DNA from 3 places in the Mucilaginibacter sp. P1_A3 genome. Region 3 is predicted to be linked to each of the others. Evidence: riboswitches for the same ligand, from Rfam matches in the RefSeq annotation. Region 3 holds a riboswitch; each other region holds the start of a gene.
What was found. A riboswitch is a leader RNA that binds a small molecule or an ion and turns the genes downstream of it on or off. The one in region 3 is predicted to bind S-adenosylmethionine.
Positions count from the first base shown of each region.

Region 1 (4,296 bases), on a different contig from region 3:
GGCGGCTTTCGCCTGTCCTTAACAGGATGATCTTTGATTTATTATTTACGATAGGCAGTTTATCTGATGGAATAAGCGGGATTCCTCTCCAGGTAATAAATTGCGATCCGAATAGTGAAACCGTCGGCGGTGGTACACCCCGGCGGGTACATTCACGGCCAAAGGCGGCAATAGCTAATGGGTGCAAAAGGAAAAAGCCGGGCTCTTTCCACACTTTGGTTATCAGTTCGTCCAGATCGTCGGGGGTGGGAGGGCCCAGCCTGGTTTTAATTTTTTGTGATGGCGAAATACTGTTCAGTAGCCCGTATTCGGGGTTATTGATAAGTTCGCTTTCCTGCCTTTCTTTAACTATCTCGATAGTAAGGCGCAATTGCTCGCTGATCTGGTTATAAGGCTTACTATACAGGTCAGATACACGGGTGTGTACATCCAGTACTGTATTTACAGCACTCAGGTTATACTCCCTTGGGTTTTCTTCATAATCAACAAAGGTTGATGGCAGTTCACGTTCATCGCGCGAAGAGCAATCCACTTCTACATTGTTTGCGTGTACCACCTTGTTTAACCGATAAACGCCCGATTCAACCGGGATCCAATTGAGTAAATGGGTTAACCACCGTGGCGTAATGGTTGATAATTGTGGAACGGTACGGGTTGCTACCGCTAACTGCCTGGCGGCTACATCACCAAGGGCTGTTTGTTTTGCTTTTTGCTCTGCCATTTTTTAGATAATAGGAATGTGCTTTAAATAATGAATTTTAATGTGCCGTAAATACAGAATTACATGACATACAATTATAGTATATAAATTCTATAGATTTTATATACTATTTGATTTTATTACAAAAAATAATTTTTAGTGGAGTGCTGATATTAAAGTTCAGCTATTTTAAGGTTGAAGAGATAGGGGATACAGCGTTGATTTAATGATACTTAAATTGGGGATGTTTAAATGTTCTGGATTTTGTATCCGGTATTATTGCCTAAAAATGAATGCTTGAACACCCGCAATTTATTGAAAAACTAACAAAATGAAATAAATTATATAAAGTCTATAGGAATTATAGTTTTTAATATATATTTGCAACATCACGTTCTTTTATACTTATCCAGAAAAGACAGAGGGAAAGGCCCCATGACGTCTTGGCAACCTGTACCATGAATCTCAGATTTAGTAAAAGGTGCTAATTCCTGCTCCCGTTGGGAGGAAGATAAGTTGGTATAGAATTCTACACGTATTCTCTCCGGCTCTCTTTTAGATAAGTGTAAAGAACACAAATAAACAACTAAATACATGAACACTTTTCCCCAATTACCTGCCAATATTTACAGATCGCTTCGTAATGATGTAACAATGTGTTGTTAATTTAATGTTCCTTTAAAGCAACAGCCTCCTTTGCAGGCTAACTACTACACATCACATTATTACAAATAGAATTTACCAAATGAATAAAGTAATACTTACCGCTTTAACAATTGTTATCAGCACCACTGCTTTTTCACAGATCCTTACACCTGTAAAATGGTCATATGCTGCCAAAAAGCTTGATAATGAACAAGCTGTAGTATTTATAAAAGCTACCATTGATAAAGGCTGGCACATTTATTCGCAGCATCTTGCCGATGGCGGACCTATAAAGACCTCGCTAAAGTTTGAAAAAAACGACAACTACATTTTAGTGGGTAATACAACCGAGCCCAAGCCAGTAAGCAAGTATGAAAAGTCGTTTAGCATGAACGTGCAGTATTTTGAACAGGCAGTTATATTTCAGCAAAAAGTAAAACTTAAATCGGGCCAGGCATCGGTTAGCGGCACGGTAAATTTTATGGCATGTAACGACAAGCAATGTTTACCGCCAGATGATGTGGAGTTTAATATACCCGTAAAATAGTATCGTATATAATCAAAATACTTAATTAGTAAGCAGTTCAATAGCCACCAATTGATCTGCAGAATTACAAACTAATACCATGAAACTAAGATCAAATCTATTCACCAAAGCCCGCAAACAGAATGGTGGCACCCTTTTCTGTTGTTATTGCCATTGTTAAAAACGTAGTTACGTTTCCGGTTTTTAAATCTTAATCAAGATATACATCCTGGCTGTACTAAGTGCGTTGCTTTGCTATGGTGGTAAATCAGGCGTGTGCTGTGCAGTCCAGGATGTATATCGTTTTACAAGATAAATAATTACTAAAAACATAAAGAATTAAAAAATATTCTATTAAGTCTATAGATTTTATTGTATTTATCATATTTATTGCTATCTTTACACCATTCTAATTAACCCCACCATTAATTAGTTGATTTATAAAGAATAAGGGAGAGGAAGTCTCGATGATCTTATAGCAACTTTTCAGAAACCTGAAATAAGTGCTGAACTTTTTTCGGTAGTAATTATGCACCGGAATATAAATTAACTAAAAGTCATGAACACATTTAACATTCATTACCCACAACCACAACCCGCAGCCATCAAACGATGTTGTTGTATGGTTCAGTATGTTTTCTGGTTTTAAAAACCAGGCACCTTTAAAATTTATAGCGTTTTTTCAAAGGCTTATCAAGCCCAATGGAATACTTATGTCCAAATTTTCAGGCATCGCATCAATCAATAACAATTAAAACTTATACAAAATGAACACTACAAACTACTTAACCAAAACAAGGCTGCTATCGGCCGCTTTAGTGCTTAGTGGGGTTACGGTATTATCGGCCCATGAAACCCCAAAGCCTAAGTTTATAAAAGAAGGTAAATGGCGCGGTGAATTCACCGTAAGCGAATCAAAAGTACCTTTTAATTTCGAGCTGAAAGGCAAGGATGCCGAGCACGCTGTGTTTACGCTTATTAATGGTTCACGGAGGGATAATTTCCACGTAAAATCTGTAGGTACCGATTCAGTTTATATTAAAATGAACACCTATGATGCTGCGCTGGTAGCCAAAATTGAAGACGATGGTTCGCTAAGCGGCGAATATCGTAGCCTGGTACCAGGTTTCAGGGGTAATTCTTTACCATTTACTGCAGAATATGGTAAAACCTACCGCTTTGTAGAACCCGGCAAAGATGTAGCCCCTAAAGCGGATTTAACCGGTAAATGGGAAATCAAAACCTACAGTAAAGAGGCTGTTCCTGCATCTATAGCCTTATTGAAACAAAAAGGAAATAAGCTTACTGGCGTAGTGATGACCGTAGTTGGTGATACCCGCGAACTGGAAGGCACTGTTCAGGGAGATGAATTTGCACTGAGTGGTTTTACCGGCCCAAGTCCGTTCATCATAAAAGGCAAGATCAACGCCGACGGCTCTATCAGCGGTGAAGAAGGCTTCGGCATCTATAAAAATCTGAAGTTCGATGCTGCTAAAAAAACAGAGGTGGAATTACCTGATCCTTACAAGCTTACATTTTTAAAAGAAGGCTATAAAAAGCTTGATTTTTCTTTCCCGGGGATAGATGGTAAACAAGTGTCTCTCAGTGATAACAAATACAAAGGTAAAGTAGTGATCGTAGAGATCATTGGCACCTGGTGCCCTAACTGTACCGATCAAACCGTGTTCCTATCTCCATGGTTCAATAAAAATCATCAACGTGGTGTAGAAGCCATTGCACTGGGTTTTGAGCAGAAAGACAGCCTGGAATATGCCAAATACACATTAGGTAAGCTGAAAGAAAAATACGAGATCAATTATGACATAGCTTTTGGCGGCCTGGCCGATAAAAAGCTGGTATCGCAGAAGCTACCTGCATTGAATAAATTCATCGCTTTCCCAACCACTATTATCATTGATAGAAAAGGTGATGTAAGAGAGATCTACACAGGCTACACAGGTACGGTAACGGGTAAATACCACGAAGATTACGAAAAGAAATTTAATAAACTGTTGGACGAACTTATCGCTGAACCTGCCCCGGAAACAGCGGCTATCGCAGATCCATCAACCCATCCAGGAAACTAACATTAACTGATCCTATAATTTATCAAATGAAAACTATCAATTTAATTACCTCATTCAAATGCCTGTCTGTAGGTTTATTGTTTAGCGGTGCAGCTGCATTAGCCGCGGATAAAAATCCGCCTGTGAAATTTATTAAGCAAGGTGTATGGCGCGGTGTATTTACCGTTGCTGAAACCAAGGTTCCTTTTAACTTTGAATTAAAGGGTAAAGACGCGGAGCACGCGGTATTTACGCTGATTAATGGCAGCCGCCGGGACAACTTTCATGTAAAGCAGATTGGCAGGGACTCTGTATTTATCAAAATGAATACCTATGATGCCGCCCTGGTTGCTAAAGTG
Region 1 is NZ_JBFTZJ010000001.1:368,502-372,797, reverse strand. It holds gene AC1D0K_RS01585 (family 2A encapsulin nanocompartment shell protein) at 1-721, opposite strand, end outside; SAM riboswitch class I at 1,103-1,218, shown strand; gene AC1D0K_RS01580 (protein-disulfide reductase DsbD domain-containing protein) at 1,446-1,892, shown strand; SAM riboswitch class I at 2,307-2,419, shown strand; gene AC1D0K_RS01575 (peroxiredoxin family protein) at 2,639-3,958, shown strand; gene AC1D0K_RS01570 (peroxiredoxin family protein) at 3,985-4,296, shown strand, end outside.
Region 1: linked by a shared signal. The riboswitch ahead of AC1D0K_RS01575 (peroxiredoxin family protein) and the one ahead of AC1D0K_RS23545 (TlpA family protein disulfide reductase) in region 3 are both predicted to bind S-adenosylmethionine.

Region 2 (4,296 bases), on a different contig from region 3:
CTCAAAGAAAATATCATTAGTTTTTTTATCAGCAGTAAGCCATTCATTCTTAGCTTTTTTGTAAATATCATCTAAGGTAAGTACCTGTCCTGCTACATTTCCGTGCGTATTTAAATTGGTTTTATCTTCGTGCCATTCACTTAAGGTAGTTTTTACACTCCCTGTACCGGTCGCGTTGGGGCTATATTTATAAGACGTATAATCTCTTGCTATAACAACACCTTTATTCACTGTGATTTTGGTTTCTCCACTAACACCTGACACCACCGAGCCGTTTATAGTCGTATATGAATAGGAGTTGTTGTTAGCTCGTTTAAAACTTAACCAGGCCGAATAACTTTTATCATAATCGTTTGTAAGTGCATCTTTTTTGCAGGCTGATAAACATATGGTAATAAGCAAGGTAATGATAAGGGATTTTTTCATGGTTGCGGTTTTTATACCTATTCGTAAAAAAGAGGTTGAGTGCTACAGCAAATCACAAATAATCTTATTTACTTTGAGTTCATAACATATAATACGATAATGAAAACTGAAACTATAGCCATACATGCAGGTAACCATATTGATGGATCATCAAGAGCTGTGATACAGCCGATTGTAATGTCTACCACTTTTGAGCGTGGTGTAGATGGCGATTTTCCTGGTGGGCATATCTATAGCCGGTCATCAAACCCTAATCGTTCATTATTGGAAAATGTTATTGCTCAGTTGGAGGGTGGTGTTGATGCTGCTTCGTTTTCATCGGGCAATGCGGCTGGTATGGCGGTATTTCAATCGCTTAAACCGGGCACACATATTATTTGCCCCGACGATATGTATCACGGTTTGCGTAACCAGCTTAAAAACCTGTTCGCAGGCATTTTAACTTTCGATTTTATTGATGTTAATGACAGCGAAGTCCTGCAGCAGCACATTAAGCCCGAAACCGGTGTGATATGGATAGAAACACCATCAAACCCATTGCTTAAAATCACTGATATTAAAAAGGTGGTGGGTATTGCAAAGGCAAAAGGACTTAAAGTTGTTGTTGATAATACCTTTGCCACCCCAATATGTCAGCAGCCCTTGGCATTAGGGGCTGATATAGTGATGCATTCGGCCACAAAATATTTTGGCGGCCATAGCGATCTGATGGGTGGGGCGCTAATTACCGCTGAAAAAAGCGACTGGTGGGCGAAAATTCGCCAGGTACAGGAAATGGGTGGTGCTATCCCCTCCCCAACCGACTGCTTTTGGTTGGTACGCAGTATTAAAACGCTGCCATATCGGGTTAAAGGGCATGTGTACAATGCGCAATTATTAGCTGAGTTTTTAGAATATCACCCAAAAGTAGAAAGGGTTTTATATCCCGGCCTGGCATCACATCCGCAGCATGAAATTGCTAAAGACCAAATGTTGGCCTTTGGAGGAATGTTATCCTTTATAGTTAAGGGCGACGAAAATGATACCCATAACATCATCAACAAGCTAAAAATATTCACCAAAGCAACCAGCCTTGGCGGCGTGGAAAGCCTGATAGAGCATCGTGCTACTGTTGAGGGGCCGGATACAAAAACACCGCGCAATTTACTGCGGGTATCGGTTGGATTAGAGCATATTGATGATTTGATAGAAGATTTGGAGCAGGCTTTAAATGGATAAAGGATGAAAAGATCAAGGAGCAAGGATTAAATCAACAAAGTATCTTTGCTTATTTGTCCAACAGTCTTTAACTAATTGGTAATTAAAAAAATATCTACTTTACTCCGTTGTTTGTGTCCTCACAAACAACTATTCCGGTGTATTAACTAATGTAGAACTTACGCGGGCCCTCCCGCTAAACCTATGTTTACACAATTGCATGCGCCGTTAGGCGCTACCTGTTTGTAGCAATAATCAACAAAAAACAAAATTGCGCCGTAGGCGTTACCTGCAAATTAGCAAGGTATTTGACTTTGTTAGCGGACAGGTAGCCTCTAACGAGGCAAAGGTTAAGGGCGCGTTTTTTCTACAAACAGGTAGCACCTAACGGTGCAGGTAACCTTGATTGATTTGTGCCCTTTGCCAAGCTTTGTTAGCTAACCTGATTTAACCTTTCTCTCCTACTTGCCGAGAGAAGAGATCGCAGATACCCACGCTTTTTTATTTCTTCCTAACACTTATGCTCCTTTGTCCACCCATCTTTTATCTAAATAAAATTTAATTTGGTATTTAAATAAATATCCGCTTATCTTTGGAACATTATTTGGTAGCAATACCATAATCGATCAATCCTCCGCATAGTTCGGGTATTGATTTATAAAGAAGCGGCGAGAGATCAGGCTCAATGACCCGCTGGCAACCCTTCAATTTTGAAGAAGGTGCCAATTCCTGTCCCGGCAAATAACACCGGGGAATATAAATTTATAACCATGAAAAATTTAGTTAAAATTACTACAGGCAACATTTTTAATACCCAAAACGGTAATATACAACGTATTAGCTCAAATATTAGCTGTATGTGTATGTGTTGCTGCTGTTGATGCTTTAGCACGTTCCTCTTTTTCAAATCCCGAAAAACGCGCGTGTTGTTAAACTGATATCCATTTCCTTATCAGCTTTCCAAAGTCCATTTAAACATCAAAGAATTAATTATAATCTAAAAAAAAATCCTATGTCTACCAGCAATTTAAAATTCGAAACCTTACAACTACACGCAGGTCAGGAAGTTGATCCAACAACGGGTTCACGCGCGGTACCGCTTTACCAAACCACATCTTATGTATTTAAAAATGCCGAGCATGGTGCCAACCTGTTTGCATTAAAAGAGTTTGGGAATATATATACCCGCATTATGAACCCTACTACCGATGTATTTGAAAAACGTATAGCAGCCTTAGAAGGTGGCGTTGCCGCTTTGGCTACCGCATCGGGCCAGGCAGCACAATTCATTGCATTAAATAATATATTACAAGTTGGCGATAACTTTGTTTCCTCACCATTTTTATATGGTGGTACATATAACCAGTTTAAAGTTTCCTTTAAACGAATAGGCATCGAGGCACGTTTTGCCAAAGATGATACTGCCGAAAGCATTGAAGCGCTTATCGATAATAAAACCAAAGCTATCTTCCTGGAAACTATTGGCAACCCTGGCTTTACCATTGCTGATTTTGATAAGATAGGTGCTCTTGCAAAAAAGCATGACCTGCCTTTAATAGTCGACAATACTTTTGGAGCCGGTGGTTATTTATTTCGCCCGTTGGAGCATGGCGCCAGTATAGTGGTTGAATCAACCACCAAATGGATAGGTGGTCATGGTACCAGCATTGGCGGAGTAATAATTGATGGCGGAACTTATAACTGGGCTAATGGCAAATTTCCGCAGTTTACAGAGCCATCTGAAGGTTACCACGGTTTGGTTTTTGCCGATGTATTTGGCATTGGCGGTCCTTTTGGCAACATCCAGTTTATTATACGTGCCCGTGTAGAAGGTTTACGTGATTTTGGTCCATCACAATCTCCATTTAACTCATGGCTTAATATCCAGGGTTTAGAAACCCTTTCATTGCGTGTACAACGCCACGTAGATAACACATTGGAGCTTGCCAAATGGCTTGATCAGCACCCGCAGGTAGCATCAGTTAACTATCCTGGATTGGAATCATCTCCTTACCATCAATTGGCAAAAAAATACCTTAAAAATGGTTTTGGAGCGGTGTTATCATTTGAGATAGATGGCGATAAGGAAGATGCCGGTAAATTAATTGACAATCTTTTGCTGGTTAGTCATTTAGCTAACGTCGGTGATGCTAAAACATTGATTATTCAGCCATCGGCAACTACACATCAACAGCTGTCTGATGAAGAACAATTATCAGCTGGTGTAACACCTAATTCATTACGTGTAGCTGTTGGTATTGAGCATATTGATGATATTAAAGCAGATTTTGAACAGGCATTTGCCAAAATAAAAAGGGCATCGGCCCAATTAGTATAGTATAGTTTTTTTTAAGTGATATAGTAAAGTTGTTACGGGATGCAGCTAAATTAAAATTAGCTGTACCCGCGATAACAAAACAGAAGAATGAACACAGAAATATTTAAGTACACACAACCATTCGGTCTTGAATCCGGCGAGCAATTACATGAATTGGAGATTGGCTTTCACACTTATGGCAGATTAAATAAGGAGAAGGATAATGTGATATGGATTTGCCATGCGCTAACTGCCAATGCCGATGTTTTTGACTGGTGGAAAGGCTTTGTGGGTACAGGCAATAAATTTAACCCCGAAGAGCATTTTATTGTATGTGCCAATATCCTGGGTTCACC
Region 2 is NZ_JBFTZJ010000001.1:144,492-148,787, forward strand. It holds gene AC1D0K_RS00670 (hypothetical protein) at 1-426, opposite strand, end outside; gene AC1D0K_RS00675 (trans-sulfuration enzyme family protein) at 526-1,644, shown strand; SAM riboswitch class I at 2,276-2,386, shown strand; gene AC1D0K_RS00680 (O-acetylhomoserine aminocarboxypropyltransferase/cysteine synthase family protein) at 2,636-3,961, shown strand; gene AC1D0K_RS00685 (homoserine O-acetyltransferase family protein) at 4,049-4,296, shown strand, end outside.
Region 2: linked by a shared signal. The riboswitch ahead of AC1D0K_RS00680 (O-acetylhomoserine aminocarboxypropyltransferase/cysteine synthase family protein) and the one ahead of AC1D0K_RS23545 (TlpA family protein disulfide reductase) in region 3 are both predicted to bind S-adenosylmethionine.

Region 3 (4,296 bases):
GCAAAAGCTGTACGTTTGAGAAGCTGGTATTTGAATTAATATTGATACCCAAGCCTTTTGCGCCTTTACCTGTTTTAGTTTTAATGAGGATAACACCGGCCGCTGCACGGTAACCATAAAGGGCCGCCGCATTGGGGCCTTTAAGTACACTTACAGATTCAATATCCTCGGAGTTAAGATCGGCGATGGCATTGGCAAAATCCCTTGATCCGTTTGTACCCAAAAACTGGGAGTTATCAACTATAACACCATCCACCACAAACAGCGGCTGGTTGTTACCCGCGATAGAGGTTTCGCCACGGATGATGATACGGGACGAACCCATATCACCCTGGCTGTTGGTTACCTGCACCCCGGCAATTTTACCGGCCAGCGCATTCACCAGGTTGGTTTCTTTAGCCTCGGAGATATCCTTCGACTTTAACCCCTGAACAGCATAGCCCAATGATTTTTTATCTTTAGATATATTGAGGGCCGTGATTACCACTTCGTTAAGGGAATTGGCAGCCTCCTGTAATATGATCTGCAAATTATTTTCAGCTTGCTTAACGGTGATCTCCTGCGCTGCGAAACCTATATAAGTAACCTTTAATATATCGTTAACGTTGGCGCTGAGGGAGAATTTGCCATCTGCACTGGTTTGAGCACCATTGGAAGTTCCTTTTACAGAGATATTAACACCGGGCAATGGCAGGCCATCGGATTTTGCGGTTACCACCCCGCTTATTTTAACAGATTGCGCCGCAACTGTTTGGATGAGAAAAAATGGCAACAGGATTGCCAGTAACAGTTTGTAATTTTTAAGCATGATAAATAGATTGTGAATAGTTTTTGAATATCAATACAGCTGAATGAAAGCATTGGCTAACAGCTTTTTTGGCATGAAATACCCGCTGATATGCTTTATAGTACCTGTAAAGAATTAATTTTTGCTTTGTGGTTATTTAAAAGATAACAAGCTGCAGCAAGCACACTCATTAAATAACCATTGCGGTTGGGTTAGCATCAACAACGCATGCTTTGCATACAGCCATGGAAAGAATTGCAGGTAAACAGCGTAGCATCAGAAGAATAGTTGGCGTGAAAAAAGGTAGCTGTTGTTTTCATAACATTAAGATATTGACTTATAGAAAAAGCAACCGGGATAAATAATTGCAAGCAACTTACTCCGTAATTGCCCGGTATTTTTAATTAACAGATGCAGTTTTATTATTAACCAGCGCATCTACAGCTTTTAGCATCGATGCAAATTCCTGGGTATCATACAAACGGGTGAGGTAAACTATTTTACCATCCTTATCAATAATAACATTACGCGTTACGCCGCTTTTTTTGTTGGCGAACCGGCCAAAAATATCGGCTCCGGGATCAAGCGCCAGCGGATAGCTGATATTCATTTCCTGGTGAAATTTCTTTACCTTTTCAAGGGGTTCATCGCGATCTACGCCTATCAGAATCAGGCCTTTGTCTTTATAAGCCTGCCATACGTCCTTTTCAAGGTGGGGCATTTCTTCGCGGCATACACTGCACCAGCTGGCTGTAAATTGCAAAATAACAACTTTGCCGCGCAGCTCTTTTAAGGAGGTTTTGGTGCCATCGGCAAGTTGCAGTTCAAAATCTGCAGGTGCCTGGTCGCCAACTTTTACAATATAGCCACGATCAATAGATGCAGGATCAGTTGGTTTTGCAGTTTGCGCGCCGGCAAACATGGCGCTTATCAGAAACGAACAGGTAATGAGTAAATGTTTAATATTCATAGTTGTCAATTTTAATGCTGCTTTTAGCAGGCATAAATTTTTAAGTATTTTAATTAAACAGGATTTCAGAGAGAAAGGGAGATAATGATCAGCCATGGGCTGTGCAATAATTTTGCGAATATTATCTTCTCCACCTTTTATAGCGGACAGGAATTAGCACCTTTATAACAATGGGCTTACAGGTTGCTAAGACATCATAGGGCCTTTCCCTCAGTCTTTCTTGATAATTAAAATTAAAGAACTTATTTCGTCAGCAAATATATAATATATTCTACTAAACACATAGACTTTATATAATTTATTTGTCATTTAAATATCTTCCCAATAATTTCACCCAACGCGCCGCAAATTGAGCCAAGGTGATACTTAAATAAGAGCCTTATTATTCGCTTTCCGGCCTATAATTTAAATTAAGCAGATGGTTAGTGTATTTTTCACTTGCAGAGTATTCAATTCTTTTTATATTTGCGCTCCCGAAAACGAGATAGGCACACGGTTAACCGCAACGCAACTCGAAACAGGAAACACCAACGCGAAAGTAGCTCAGTTGGTAGAGCACGACCTTGCCAAGGTCGGGGTCGCGAGTTCGAATCTCGTCTTTCGCTCCAGAGCCCTTCCCTAAAAAAGAAGGGCTTTTCTTTTTTAAAAGGTTAATAACCAGGCATCCTGTACGCTATTATCCTTACGCTCCGCATCACTGCCGTGAATGAGGTGTTCCTCAACAAAATGCCTGTGGTAATTCAAACAAATTCCAACATTTTTTGCATACCACTTAATTAATCATTATTATTACTATTAACTAATAACCTGATAGTCATGACCTTTACTTTCAGATTTTTCCCGTTTAAGGATTTTATATTTTCCATTATACCAACTATTGGTACCTATGGCGGCTTCCTTGATGGCATTATTACGTTCCCCAATAAATGGATGGCTTTTGGGTCTGGATTTGTAGTATCTGTAATACTAGCAATAATTTTCCATGCCGAAAACAAGCGTAATTACAGAAGGTCGCTGGCCGAAATACTGGCGATGGGTTATTTTATGAATTTTACCGGCAGGCTGGCTAAACTTTTAAAAGGCAAGGCCGATATTAGTTTTTCTTTCCCGGATGCTAATCTTGTAGCTTACCCTCCAGGCAAGGTTAACGTTAAGGTAGGCATACCGGGCACCCTAAACGCTTTGGTTAAATACTGCAATATGGTAGAAGCACAAAGTGATGTAGTGTATATTCGTGAATCAACAAAAAATGACCCTTACTGGGTACGGGCAAAAAAGGAAGACGATGGCACCATAACCATTTATGAATTTCCAAGAACCCTGTTTGCCCTTTCCAGGTACCTGGAAAAAGAATTTGAGAATCAACAGAAAGCCGAAAAAAACTCGAAAAAGATCTATAAATATTTTGATGATAAACTAAAGCAATTGAAAATACAGCACAGTAATGAGTTCCCTAATGACAGGATCAAGTTTCAATACGTGTAGGTGTAAAAACGCATATTTTGCATCTCCCAGATGCAGATCCAACTGCTATATCCGCTGGGTATAATTTTCTAATTCTTCTTTTTTTCAAGCTGCTCCCTGAATTTTTTTTCCTCTTTTTCTTTCTTCTCCCTTGCTTTTTTTAAAGCCTTCTCCCGCTCCTTTTTATCCTTTTCAGTAACTGGCTTACCGGCTTCTTTTTCCTGCGATTTGCCTACCCCTACGCATGACTTGAGTCCATCGAGCAACGTAAGCCATATTGTTTTAAAGAAGGGAAAATTTGCCGGTCGGATAAAAACCAAGTTGGCCGACCTCGGTACAGGCTTTCCCTCATCGGGGTTATCCTGTTTAAGTATTACGGCATTGGCCAGCAGAGACATCAACGATTTTTTCGCGTAACCTTTTTCCTCATCGCGTTTTAGTAAATCCACCTTTAGGCTGTTGTAGAGGAATGTGACCTTACCGGCAGCATTTTTTTTGTTGCCGTGAATATTAAAGTCGAGACTATTTACCCTTCCCGATGTTATTTTTACCAGGCCCAGCGGCATAACCGCCGGGTTGGCTGCCAACATATCCATAGAGCCCAGGTGCCCTTTATAACTGTAGCTATAAGCAGCATCGCTTAAATTAAAACCAAAGGCCAGATCGAGCTTGCCTTTGCCCATAAAATAAGTACTGAGGTTAACCGTACAAACAGGATGCTGACTGAGGATAGTTTTTTTATTAGTGAGGTTGAGAAACCTGCCTGTAGTATTATCAAACTTTACCGCCCCGGCTTTCCCGGAGCTTTCTTTATACTCGCGGTAGCTAACATCTATCTTTTTAATGTCGAGCGTATCCACGTTGAGCCCCGCTTTTACCTGGCGGATAGCCCAGTTGGGGAACGTAACCAGCCTATCGGTAGTTTGAAGCCGGCCATTGGGGTTGGCAAAAACCTCGAAATCCCCCCTATCAACAGTAATTTTTGATACCAGGAGGTCCTGCGCTCTACGATAGCTGCGGTAATCAAAATGATGAAAGGTAACCTTATCAAGGTGCAGGGTAAAGCGGTCGCTTT
Region 3 is NZ_JBFTZJ010000011.1:192,757-197,052, forward strand. It holds gene AC1D0K_RS23540 (SusC/RagA family TonB-linked outer membrane protein) at 1-808, opposite strand, end outside; gene AC1D0K_RS23545 (TlpA family protein disulfide reductase) at 1,188-1,757, opposite strand; SAM riboswitch class I at 1,876-1,987, opposite strand; tRNA gene AC1D0K_RS23550 (tRNA-Gly) at 2,290-2,365, shown strand; gene AC1D0K_RS23555 (STING domain-containing protein) at 2,574-3,242, shown strand; gene AC1D0K_RS23560 (AsmA family protein) at 3,311-4,296, opposite strand, start outside.